2 regions of the Pseudoalteromonas sp. R3 genome follow, and region 2 is predicted to be linked to the other one. Evidence: predicted binding sites of a transcription regulator. Region 2 holds the regulator's gene; the other holds the start of a gene.
The links. The regulator NrdR, encoded in region 2, represses ribonucleotide reductase genes. The targets are predictions, from matches to a motif close to AAACACNANATNTNGTGTTT.
Positions count from the first base shown of each region.

Region 1: the regulator NrdR is predicted to act here: its motif matches at 3,355-3,374, upstream of nrdA (class 1a ribonucleoside-diphosphate reductase subunit alpha).

Region 1 covers NZ_CP034835.1:2,356,833-2,361,624, forward strand. Annotated here, with positions in the region: gene gyrA (DNA topoisomerase (ATP-hydrolyzing) subunit A) at 1-1,536, opposite strand, end outside; gene ubiG (bifunctional 2-polyprenyl-6-hydroxyphenol methylase/3-demethylubiquinol 3-O-methyltransferase UbiG) at 1,719-2,429, shown strand; gene ELR70_RS15265 (HAD-IA family hydrolase) at 2,426-3,073, shown strand; gene nrdA (class 1a ribonucleoside-diphosphate reductase subunit alpha) at 3,440-4,792, shown strand, end outside.
Region 2 covers NZ_CP034835.1:3,382,445-3,387,236, reverse strand. Annotated here, with positions in the region: gene glyA (serine hydroxymethyltransferase) at 1-992, shown strand, start outside; gene nrdR (transcriptional regulator NrdR) at 1,160-1,612, shown strand; gene ribD (bifunctional diaminohydroxyphosphoribosylaminopyrimidine deaminase/5-amino-6-(5-phosphoribosylamino)uracil reductase RibD) at 1,609-2,724, shown strand; gene ELR70_RS19985 (riboflavin synthase) at 2,731-3,387, shown strand; gene ribBA (bifunctional 3,4-dihydroxy-2-butanone-4-phosphate synthase/GTP cyclohydrolase II) at 3,421-4,533, shown strand; gene ribE (6,7-dimethyl-8-ribityllumazine synthase) at 4,650-4,792, shown strand, end outside.

The sequences.
Region 1 (4,792 bases), 1.0 Mb from region 2:
TTCTTTTATTTCCGCCAGCTCGTCACGGATCACTTCCATCAGACGATCTGGTGATGACAAAATAAATAGTAGCTCAGCAATTAAATCTAACAGCTCCTGGTATTCACCCAGGATCTTTTCGTGCTCAAGGCCTGTAAGCTTATGTAAGCGTAAATCAAGAATAGCCTGGGCCTGTTGCTCTGACAGATAGTACTGACCATCGCGGATCCCCAACTCAGCATCAAGCCAGTCTGGGCGTGCCACGTTCTCTTCACCAGCACGCTCCAGCATAGAGCGCACAGAACCCAGCTCCCATGAACGTGCGGTTAGTGCTGCCTTTGCTTCTGCCGGAGTTGGTGACTTACGGATAAGTTCAATAATAGGGTCGATGTTTGCCAGTGCAATCGCCAGACCTTCGAGCGTATGCGCTCGGTCGCGTGCTTTACGGAGGTCATAAACGGTACGACGCGTTACAACTTCACGACGATGCACAATAAAGGCTTCGAGCATTTCTTTTAGGTTGAAACACTTCGGCTGATTATTATCAAGTGCAACCATGTTGATACCAAACACAGTTTGCAGCTGGGTTTGGGCATACAGGTTGTTCAACACCACTTCGCCCACTTCACCACGCTTAATCTCAATAACGATACGCATACCGTCTTTGTCAGATTCGTCACGTAGTGCGCTAATCCCTTCCACCTTTTTGTCTTTAACCAGCTCGGCGATTTTCTCAATCAAACGTGCTTTGTTAACCTGATATGGGATCTCATTGACGATGATGGTTTCTTTGCCGGTTTTCTCGTCGGTTTCGATCTCTGCGCGGGCACGAATATAGACTTTACCACGGCCGGTTTTATAGGCCTGCTCGATGCCCTTCTTACCGTTGATGATAGCTGCGGTTGGGAAATCCGGACCTGGGATATAATCAATCAGCTCATCGATAGTGATGTCAGGGTTTTGGATCACAGCCAGACAGCCGTTGATCACTTCTGTCAGGTTATGAGGTGGAATGTTCGTTGCCATACCAACCGCGATACCAGACGAACCATTCACTAGCAGGTTAGGTACTTTTGTTGGCAGTACATCAGGAATTTGCTCTGTGCCATCATAGTTAGGCACATAGTCGACGGTTTCTTTGTCCAGATCGGCCAATAGCTCATGAGACATTTTAGCCATACGCACTTCGGTATAACGCATCGCAGCTGCCGAGTCACCATCGACAGAACCGAAGTTACCCTGACCATCTACCAGCATGTAGCGCAATGAAAAAGGCTGTGCCATACGAACTATAGTATCGTAAACCGCACTATCACCATGCGGGTGGTATTTACCGATCACATCACCCACAACACGGGCTGATTTCTTATAAGGTTTGTTCCAGTCGTTACGCAACTCGTTCATTGCGAATAACACGCGACGGTGTACAGGCTTCAGGCCATCGCGGACATCCGGTAACGCACGTCCAACGATAACGCTCATCGCGTAATCAAGATAGGAATTTTTCAATTCGTCTTCGATATTGACCGGGAGGATTTCATTGGCAAGATCAGTCATTTAATACCACTTTCCTTCAGAGTCTTTCCCTTTTGTGTCACACTATGGACATCAAAAGGCTCAATTATTATTAGTTCGACTGCGGATACTATCATAGATTCTGCCCTAATGCAGTGGCTAAATCACTCGGAAATTTAATCCAATACCGATAGAATGCCCTCAGTTCAACGAGGAAGTTTTTTATGACCGAACATCAAAATGTAGATTTAAGTGAAATTGCGAAATTTGAAGAAATAGCAGAACGCTGGTGGGACCGCGAAGGAGAATTTAAGCCACTACACGATATCAATCCTCTGCGATTGGATTTTATCAATGACCGTTGTGGCGGATTATTTGAGAAAAATGTACTGGATGTCGGCTGTGGCGGCGGTATCCTGACAGAAAGCATGGCAAAGCTTGGAGCCAAAGCGCACGGTATTGATTTGGGCCAGGAGCCACTTAACGTTGCTAAACTACATGCGCTCGAAGCCGGGGTGAGCATAGATTACCGTAAAGTGTCTGCTGAAGAATTCGCTGCACATCACCCCGAGCAGTTTGACGTGGTCACTTGTATGGAGATGTTGGAACACGTACCTGACCCGGCATCCATAGTTGCAGCAGTTGCAAAAGCAGCCAAACCTGGTGCTGATGTATTTTTTTCGACCTTGAATAAAACGCACAAAGCATTCTTACTTGCTGTCGTTGCTGCGGAGCGAGTATTAAAAATGGTGCCTCCAGGTACCCATGACCACAATAAATTTATTCGCCCCTCAACTTTGATTGGCTGGGCTGAAGCAGAAGGCCTGAAAGTACGTCGTGCTGCCGGGATTAACTACAACCCGTTTGGTAAAACCTTTACACTGACCAATGATGTCAGTGTCAATTACCTACTACATTTTGAGAAGCTCGCATGACACAGGCCGTAATATTTGACCTCGATGGGACATTGCTCGACACCAGTGATGACCTGGGTAGTGCACTGAATCACGTTTTGAAAAAGCACGGTATGGCGCAAGTCGATCGTGCAAAATATAGCCCTGCGATTTCCAATGGAGTAAAAGCGCTATTAGAAGTTGGCTTTGGCAATAAGCTGAACGAATTCGACTTCGAAACCCTCAAGCAAGAAGTGCTAGACTACTATGCACAAAATCTGGCGGTTCACTCACACTGTTTTAAAGGGGTTGAGTCTTTATTGGAGACTCTTGCGCAGAAAGGGATAAAAACGGGCATTATGACCAATAAGCCAACCTTTCTGACCCTACCTTTACTAGCACAGATCACCGCACTCAGAGACATTGAGGTGGTTGTCTGTGGCGATACCTTAGAAGTTGCTAAACCCCACCCTGAACCTCTATTGCTTGTGGCAGAGAAACTGGGTGTTAACCCTGGGCAATGTATATATGTGGGGGACGCTGCTCGCGATATTGCCGCAGCCAAAGCCGCAGGAATGAGATCTGCCGCCGCTTTATGGGGCTTTATTCCATCCCTGGAAGAAGCACAAAGCTGGTCTGCGGATCTGGATCTTACTAACCCAGAATCGATCTTTTCTTATATTTAGTGCCCTTAATAATAAAACACCACTATATATTGTGTTTTATACTATATTGAGAACAAACTTGCGCAGAAAAAAAACAGTCGCGCAATTTGCGAAAATTTCTTAAAAAAAGCGAAAAATCGGCTGGCGTGAGTTGATTTTTTTTTGCTTACAGCGTCGTTGGATAGCAGAAGGTTAGTATTTGCTAACATAAAAATATTATCCCTATGTTATCCACAATCCATAGAAAGTTGTTCTATTGCAAAATGACGCTAACCCCACTATCTTGTGATCCTCTTTCTAGCGGACACCATATATAGTGGTGAAATGCTAAGCAATTATGAATATGCGATGAAAATTACCGCATTCCGGGGGAATACAGGCGTAGCTATGAACCAACAATTATCTGTCAGTAAACGAAACGGCCGTAAAGAGCCGCTTGATTTAGATAAAATTCATCGAGTGATAAACTGGGCTGCCGAAGGCCTGAATAACGTATCGGTTTCTCAGGTAGAGCTTAAGTCTCACATTCAGTTTTATGATGGCATTCGCACAGAAGACATTCATGAAACTATCATCAAAGCAGCTGCCGACCTTATTTCAAAAGACACACCAGATTATCAATATCTAGCGGCACGTCTGGCGGTATTCCATTTACGTAAAAAGGCTTATGGCCAGTTCGAACCGCCTCACCTCTACGACCATGTCACTAAACTGGTTGAAGATAAGCGCTACGATGCAGGTCTGCTTACCGATTATACCCGTGAAGAATATGAGCAACTTAACGACTTCCTTGATCATGACCGTGATATGTCGTTCAGCTATGCAGCGGTAAAACAACTTGAAGGTAAATATCTGGTGCAGAACCGCGTGACTGGTGAAATCTATGAGAGCGCTCAGTTCTTGTATATTTTGGTTGCTGCCAGCCTGTTCTCAGATTACCCAAAAGAAACGCGCCTTGACTACATCAAACGCTTTTACGATGCCGTTTCGCAATTCAAAATTTCGTTGCCAACACCTATCATGTCTGGCGTGCGGACACCAACTCGTCAGTTCAGCTCATGCGTCCTGATTGAAACAGCAGACAGCCTGGATTCGATTAATGCCACTTCATCCGCAATCGTAAAATACGTGAGCCAACGCGCAGGGATCGGTGTCAACGCAGGTCGAATTCGTGCGCTGGGTAGCCCTATTCGCAATGGCGAAGCATTCCACACAGGATGTATTCCTTTTTATAAACACTTCCAGACAGCCGTAAAGAGCTGCTCTCAAGGTGGTGTGCGTGGCGGTGCAGCAACACTGTTCTACCCGCTTTGGCACCTGGAAGTTGAAAACCTACTGGTGCTGAAAAACAACCGTGGTGTTGAAGAAAACCGAGTCAGACACTTGGATTATGGCGTTCAGTTCAATAAAACCATGTACTCTCGCCTGATTAAAGATGACTACATTACTTTGTTCAGCCCGTCAGATGTCCCAGGCTTATACGATGCTTTCTTTGAAGACCAAGAAAAATTCGAGCGCCTGTATGTACAGTACGAACAAGACGAGTCTATCCGTAAGAAACGCATAAAGGCACTTGAGCTGTTTTCTATGTTCGCTCAGGAGCGTGCAAGCACGGGTCGTATCTACCTGCAAAACGTAGATCACTGCAACACGCACAGCCCGTTTGATGCCAAAGTTGCGCCTATCCGCCAGTCTAACCTGTGCCTTGAGATTGCACTGCCAACTAAGCCGCTCAGTCAT
Region 2 (4,792 bases):
ATTATGCAAACGTTCAGCCGCACGCTGGTTCTCAGGCAAATGCTGCTGTTTTCCAGGCGTTACTTCAGCCACATGACACCGTTCTGGGCATGAGCCTGGCGCACGGTGGTCACCTGACACACGGTTCACATGTGAACTTCTCTGGTAAAACTTACAATGCGGTTCAGTATGGTCTGAACGAAGAGACTGGCGAAATCGACTACGCACAGGTTGAAGCTTTGGCGCTGGAGCATAAGCCAAAAATGATCATCGGTGGTTTCTCTGCCTACTCAGGTATTGTTGACTGGGCTAAATTCCGTGAAATCGCTGATAAAGTGGGCGCTTACCTGTTAGTTGATATGGCACACGTAGCGGGTTTGGTTGCGGCAGGTATCTACCCAAGCCCAATCCCACATGCGCATGTTGTTACAACAACAACACACAAAACGCTGGCGGGTCCTCGTGGTGGTTTGATCCTGTCGGCATGTGGTGATGCAGACATCTATAAAAAGCTCAACAGCGCAGTATTCCCTGGTGGCCAGGGTGGTCCTCTGTGTCACGTGATTGCTGCTAAAGCTGTTGCGTTCAAAGAAGCTTTACAAGATGACTTCAAAGCATATCAGACACAAGTGGTTAAAAATGCACAGGCAATGGTTGCAGTGCTTCAGGAGCGTGGCTATAAAGTCGTGTCTGGTAAGACAGACAACCACTTGTTCCTGCTTGATCTGATCGACAAAGACATCACGGGTAAAGATGCAGATGCGGCGCTTGGCCGTGCCAACATTACTGTGAATAAAAACTCTGTTCCAAACGACCCGCGTTCTCCGTTTGTGACGTCTGGTTTACGTATTGGTTCACCGGCTATCACACGTCGTGGCTTTAAAGAAGCTGAAGCGGGCGAGCTGGCTGGCTGGATCTGTGATGTACTGGACAACATCGAAGACGAAGCGGTTCAGGCGCAGGTCAAAGAAAAAGTAAAAGCGATTTGCGCTAAACTGCCTGTATACGCCTAAGCGATACAGAACACGACGTTGTATACAAAAGGGCTGCCATTTGGGCAGCCTTTTTTTATGTGCATCAATGGCCACTATCTTGATATACTGGCAACAATTGACCCAAACCATGATGCAACCTTAGCAACGAGGATTGGGCGTTTGTCAGTTTTTCATAGTGAGTGTTTATGCACTGTCCTTTTTGTACGGCAAAAGAAACCAAAGTGATAGATTCACGGTTAGTAGGCTCGGGCCATCAGGTGCGCAGGAGGCGTGAGTGTATTTTATGTCACGAACGTTTTACCACGTTTGAAGGTGCCGAATTGGTGATGCCCAGAGTGATCAAACAAGATGGCTCCAGAGAACCCTTTAATGAAGATAAATTGCAAAATGGTTTGCATCGAGCGCTTGAAAAGCGCCCTGTAAGCACTGAGCAGATAGAAGAAGTGGTTCATCAGATTAAATCTCAATTGCGTGCTACCGGTGAACGAGAAGTGCCCAGTCAACTAGTGGGTGAATGCATCATGGAAGCACTTAAAAAGCTCGATAAAGTGGCCTATGTGCGTTTCGCTTCGGTATATCGTTGCTTTGAAGATGTGAAAGAATTTGGCGAAGAAATAGCCCGGTTGGGGGACGAATGAGTTTTACACAAGCCGATCGTACTTTTATGGCGCGCGCCATTGAGCTGGCTAAACAGGGCCGTTTTACGACCACACCTAACCCCAATGTCGGCTGTGTGATAGTTAATAACGGCGAAATTGTCGGTGAGGGGTTTCACTTACGCGCTGGTGAGCCTCATGCGGAAGTGCACGCTCTGCGGGAGGCTGCTGAGCAGGCTCAGGGCGCGACGGCCTATGTAACACTTGAACCATGTAGTCACTACGGTCGTACACCACCTTGCGCAAAAGGTCTGATCGAAGCGGGCGTCAGTAAAGTCATTGCTGCGATGGTGGATCCTAACCCCGAGGTTGCAGGGCGAGGACTTACTATGCTCAATGATGCGGGTATAGAAACTGCTTCCGGATTGCTTGAAGAACAGGCACGAGCACTCAACAAAGGTTTCTTAAAACGGATGGAGCTAGGCCTGCCGTATGTTATCTGTAAGTTGGCTGCGAGTCTGGATGGCAAAACGGCACTGGGCAATGGTGAGAGTAAATGGATCACAGGGCCAGCGGCACGGCGAGATGTACAGCTGGGACGGGCGCAAAGTTGTGCAATTTTGACGGGTGCTGATACGGTACTGGTGGATGATGCTCGGCTCAATGTTCGCGCTGAAGAACTGACCGATATCGAGCGACCCGTGGAGCAATGGCGGCAACCCGTTCGGGTGATTATTGACTCACAAAACCGTCTTCATCCGGAACTGGCCCTGTTTAAAATAGCCGCGCCAGTCGTTATTTTGCGTTCAGACCTTGATAATCAGCACAACTGGCCACATTTCGTAGAGCAAATTAAGATTAAGATCCGTGCAGGCAAAATTGATCTGCACGCGGCGCTGGCGGCGCTGGCCGAGCGGAACATTAATCAGGTCTGGCTTGAGGGCGGCGCGACCTTAGCGGGGGCCATGCATCAGCAGGGCCTCATTGATGAATATTTGATTTATCTGGCACCTAAAATTATCGGCACAGACGGCAAAGATTTGTTTAATAGTGCACCTTTACAGGCAATGAGCCAGGTCACAGAGTTAACGCTCACAGAGATGACACCGATAGGTACGGATATCCGCATAACGGCACATAAAAAAGGTAACTAAGGCATTATGTTTACAGGTATCATTGAAGCAACAGGCACACTAACAGAGCTCGTGCTCAAACAGGGGGACCTGAGTGCTCGGGTTACCAGCACCACCTTGAATATGGATGATGTGCAGCTGGGTGACAGTATCGCCACCAATGGTGTTTGCCTGACTGTTATTGAGAAATTCGCTGATGGCTTTCGTGCCGACGTTTCAAATGAAACGCTCAAGCTGACGCGCTTCGGTGAGTACCAGGTTGGCCAGAGAGTTAACCTGGAAAAAGCACTCCAGCCGATTTCTCGGCTCGGTGGCCACTTGGTATCTGGCCATGTGGACGGTGTTGCAGAAGTGGTTGCCGTTAAACCGAACGCGCGTGCCACAGAATACTGGCTCAAAGCACCAGCACACCTAATGAAATACATTCCGTATAAAGGCTCAGTGGCTATTGATGGGATCAGTCTGACGGTCAATGAGCTGGACGAAGACAAGTTCAAGCTGACGATAGTGCCACACACTGCACAAGAGACTACCATTGCAGACTTTAAAGTGGGTACATTACTCAACCTGGAAGTAGACCAGATAGCGCGCTACCTGGAAAGACTGGTCCACGGAGTACCGACCGAAACTGAGCAATCAACTCTCACAACCAGCTTGTTGGCCAAAGCTGGCTTTATTAAATAACTTGCCAATAACGCACTTACTAACGGGAAGATTATGAGCTTAAACAGCGCACAAGAAATCATCGATGACATTAAAGCCGGTAAAATGGTGATTCTGATGGACGATGAAGACCGGGAAAATGAAGGCGATCTGATCATTGCGGCAGAGCATATCACGCCAGAAGCTATTAACTTTATGGCGACCTATGGCCGCGGCCTGATCTGTTTGACTATGACGCAAGAGCGTTGTCAACAGCTAGACCTGCCCTTGATGGTAAAAAATAACGGCGCCCAGTTCTCAACCAATTTCACTATGTCGATTGAGGCTGCGAAAGGCGTGACCACAGGTATCTCGGCAGCAGACCGTGCCCGTACAGTGCAGGCGGCTGTTGCTAAAGGTGCCGTACCAGAAGATATTGTGCAGCCAGGTCATATTTTCCCGATCATGGCGCAGCCTGGTGGCGTGTTAACCCGTGCGGGCCATACGGAGGCAGGCTGTGACTTAGCGCGTCTGGCGGGCCTTGAGCCATCCTCAGTGATTGTCGAGATCCTCAATCCTGATGGCACAATGGCGAGACGTCCGGAACTTGAAGTGTTTGCTAAAGAGCACGACATCAAAATTGGCACTATCGCCGATTTAATCGAATATCGTAACCTTAATGAAACGACGATTGAAAAAGTTGCAGAGTGTAAGTTGCCCACAGAATATGGTGAGTTTAATTTGGTGACTTACAAAGACACCATAGATAATCAGCTGCATTATGCGTTATTGAAAGGTGAAGTAAGTACTGATGACGCCACTTTAGTGCGAGTTCACCTGCAAAGCACGTTTAACGATACCTTGTTATCTGACCGCAGTGCAGACCGTAGCTGGACACTGCATGGGGCAATGAAATACATTGCTGAAAACAATGGTGTCCTGGTTATTCTGGGCAAACAAGAGAAAACAGAAGACCTGGAGCAATTAGTTAAGGCGTTTGCAGCAGAAGATGCCGGTGAAAAGCCTAATTATCGTAAGTTTCAGGGCACCTCCAGAACTGTGGGGGTAGGCTCACAAATTCTTGCTGATCTGGGGATCAGCAAGATGCGCCTGATGAGCTTGCCGAAAAAATATCATGCTCTGTCAGGTTTCCACTTAGAAGTGGTCGATTACGTCGAACCTCAATAATTTACTGATAGCAGTACGGGCGCCTGACGGGGATTTCCCTGTAGGCGTTTCGTCTTTTTCTATGCTATTATGCGCCTCAATTTGGCAATTGCTTATACTAGATTAGGAATCATCTAATGAAAATCATCGAAGGTAATAAATACGCACCGGGCAAGAAATTTGCCATTGTCATCTCTCGTTTTAATGACTTTATCGGTAGCAGCCTGTTAGAAGGTGCTGTTGATGAGTTGAAACGCACAGGTGGCGTAAAAGACGAGGA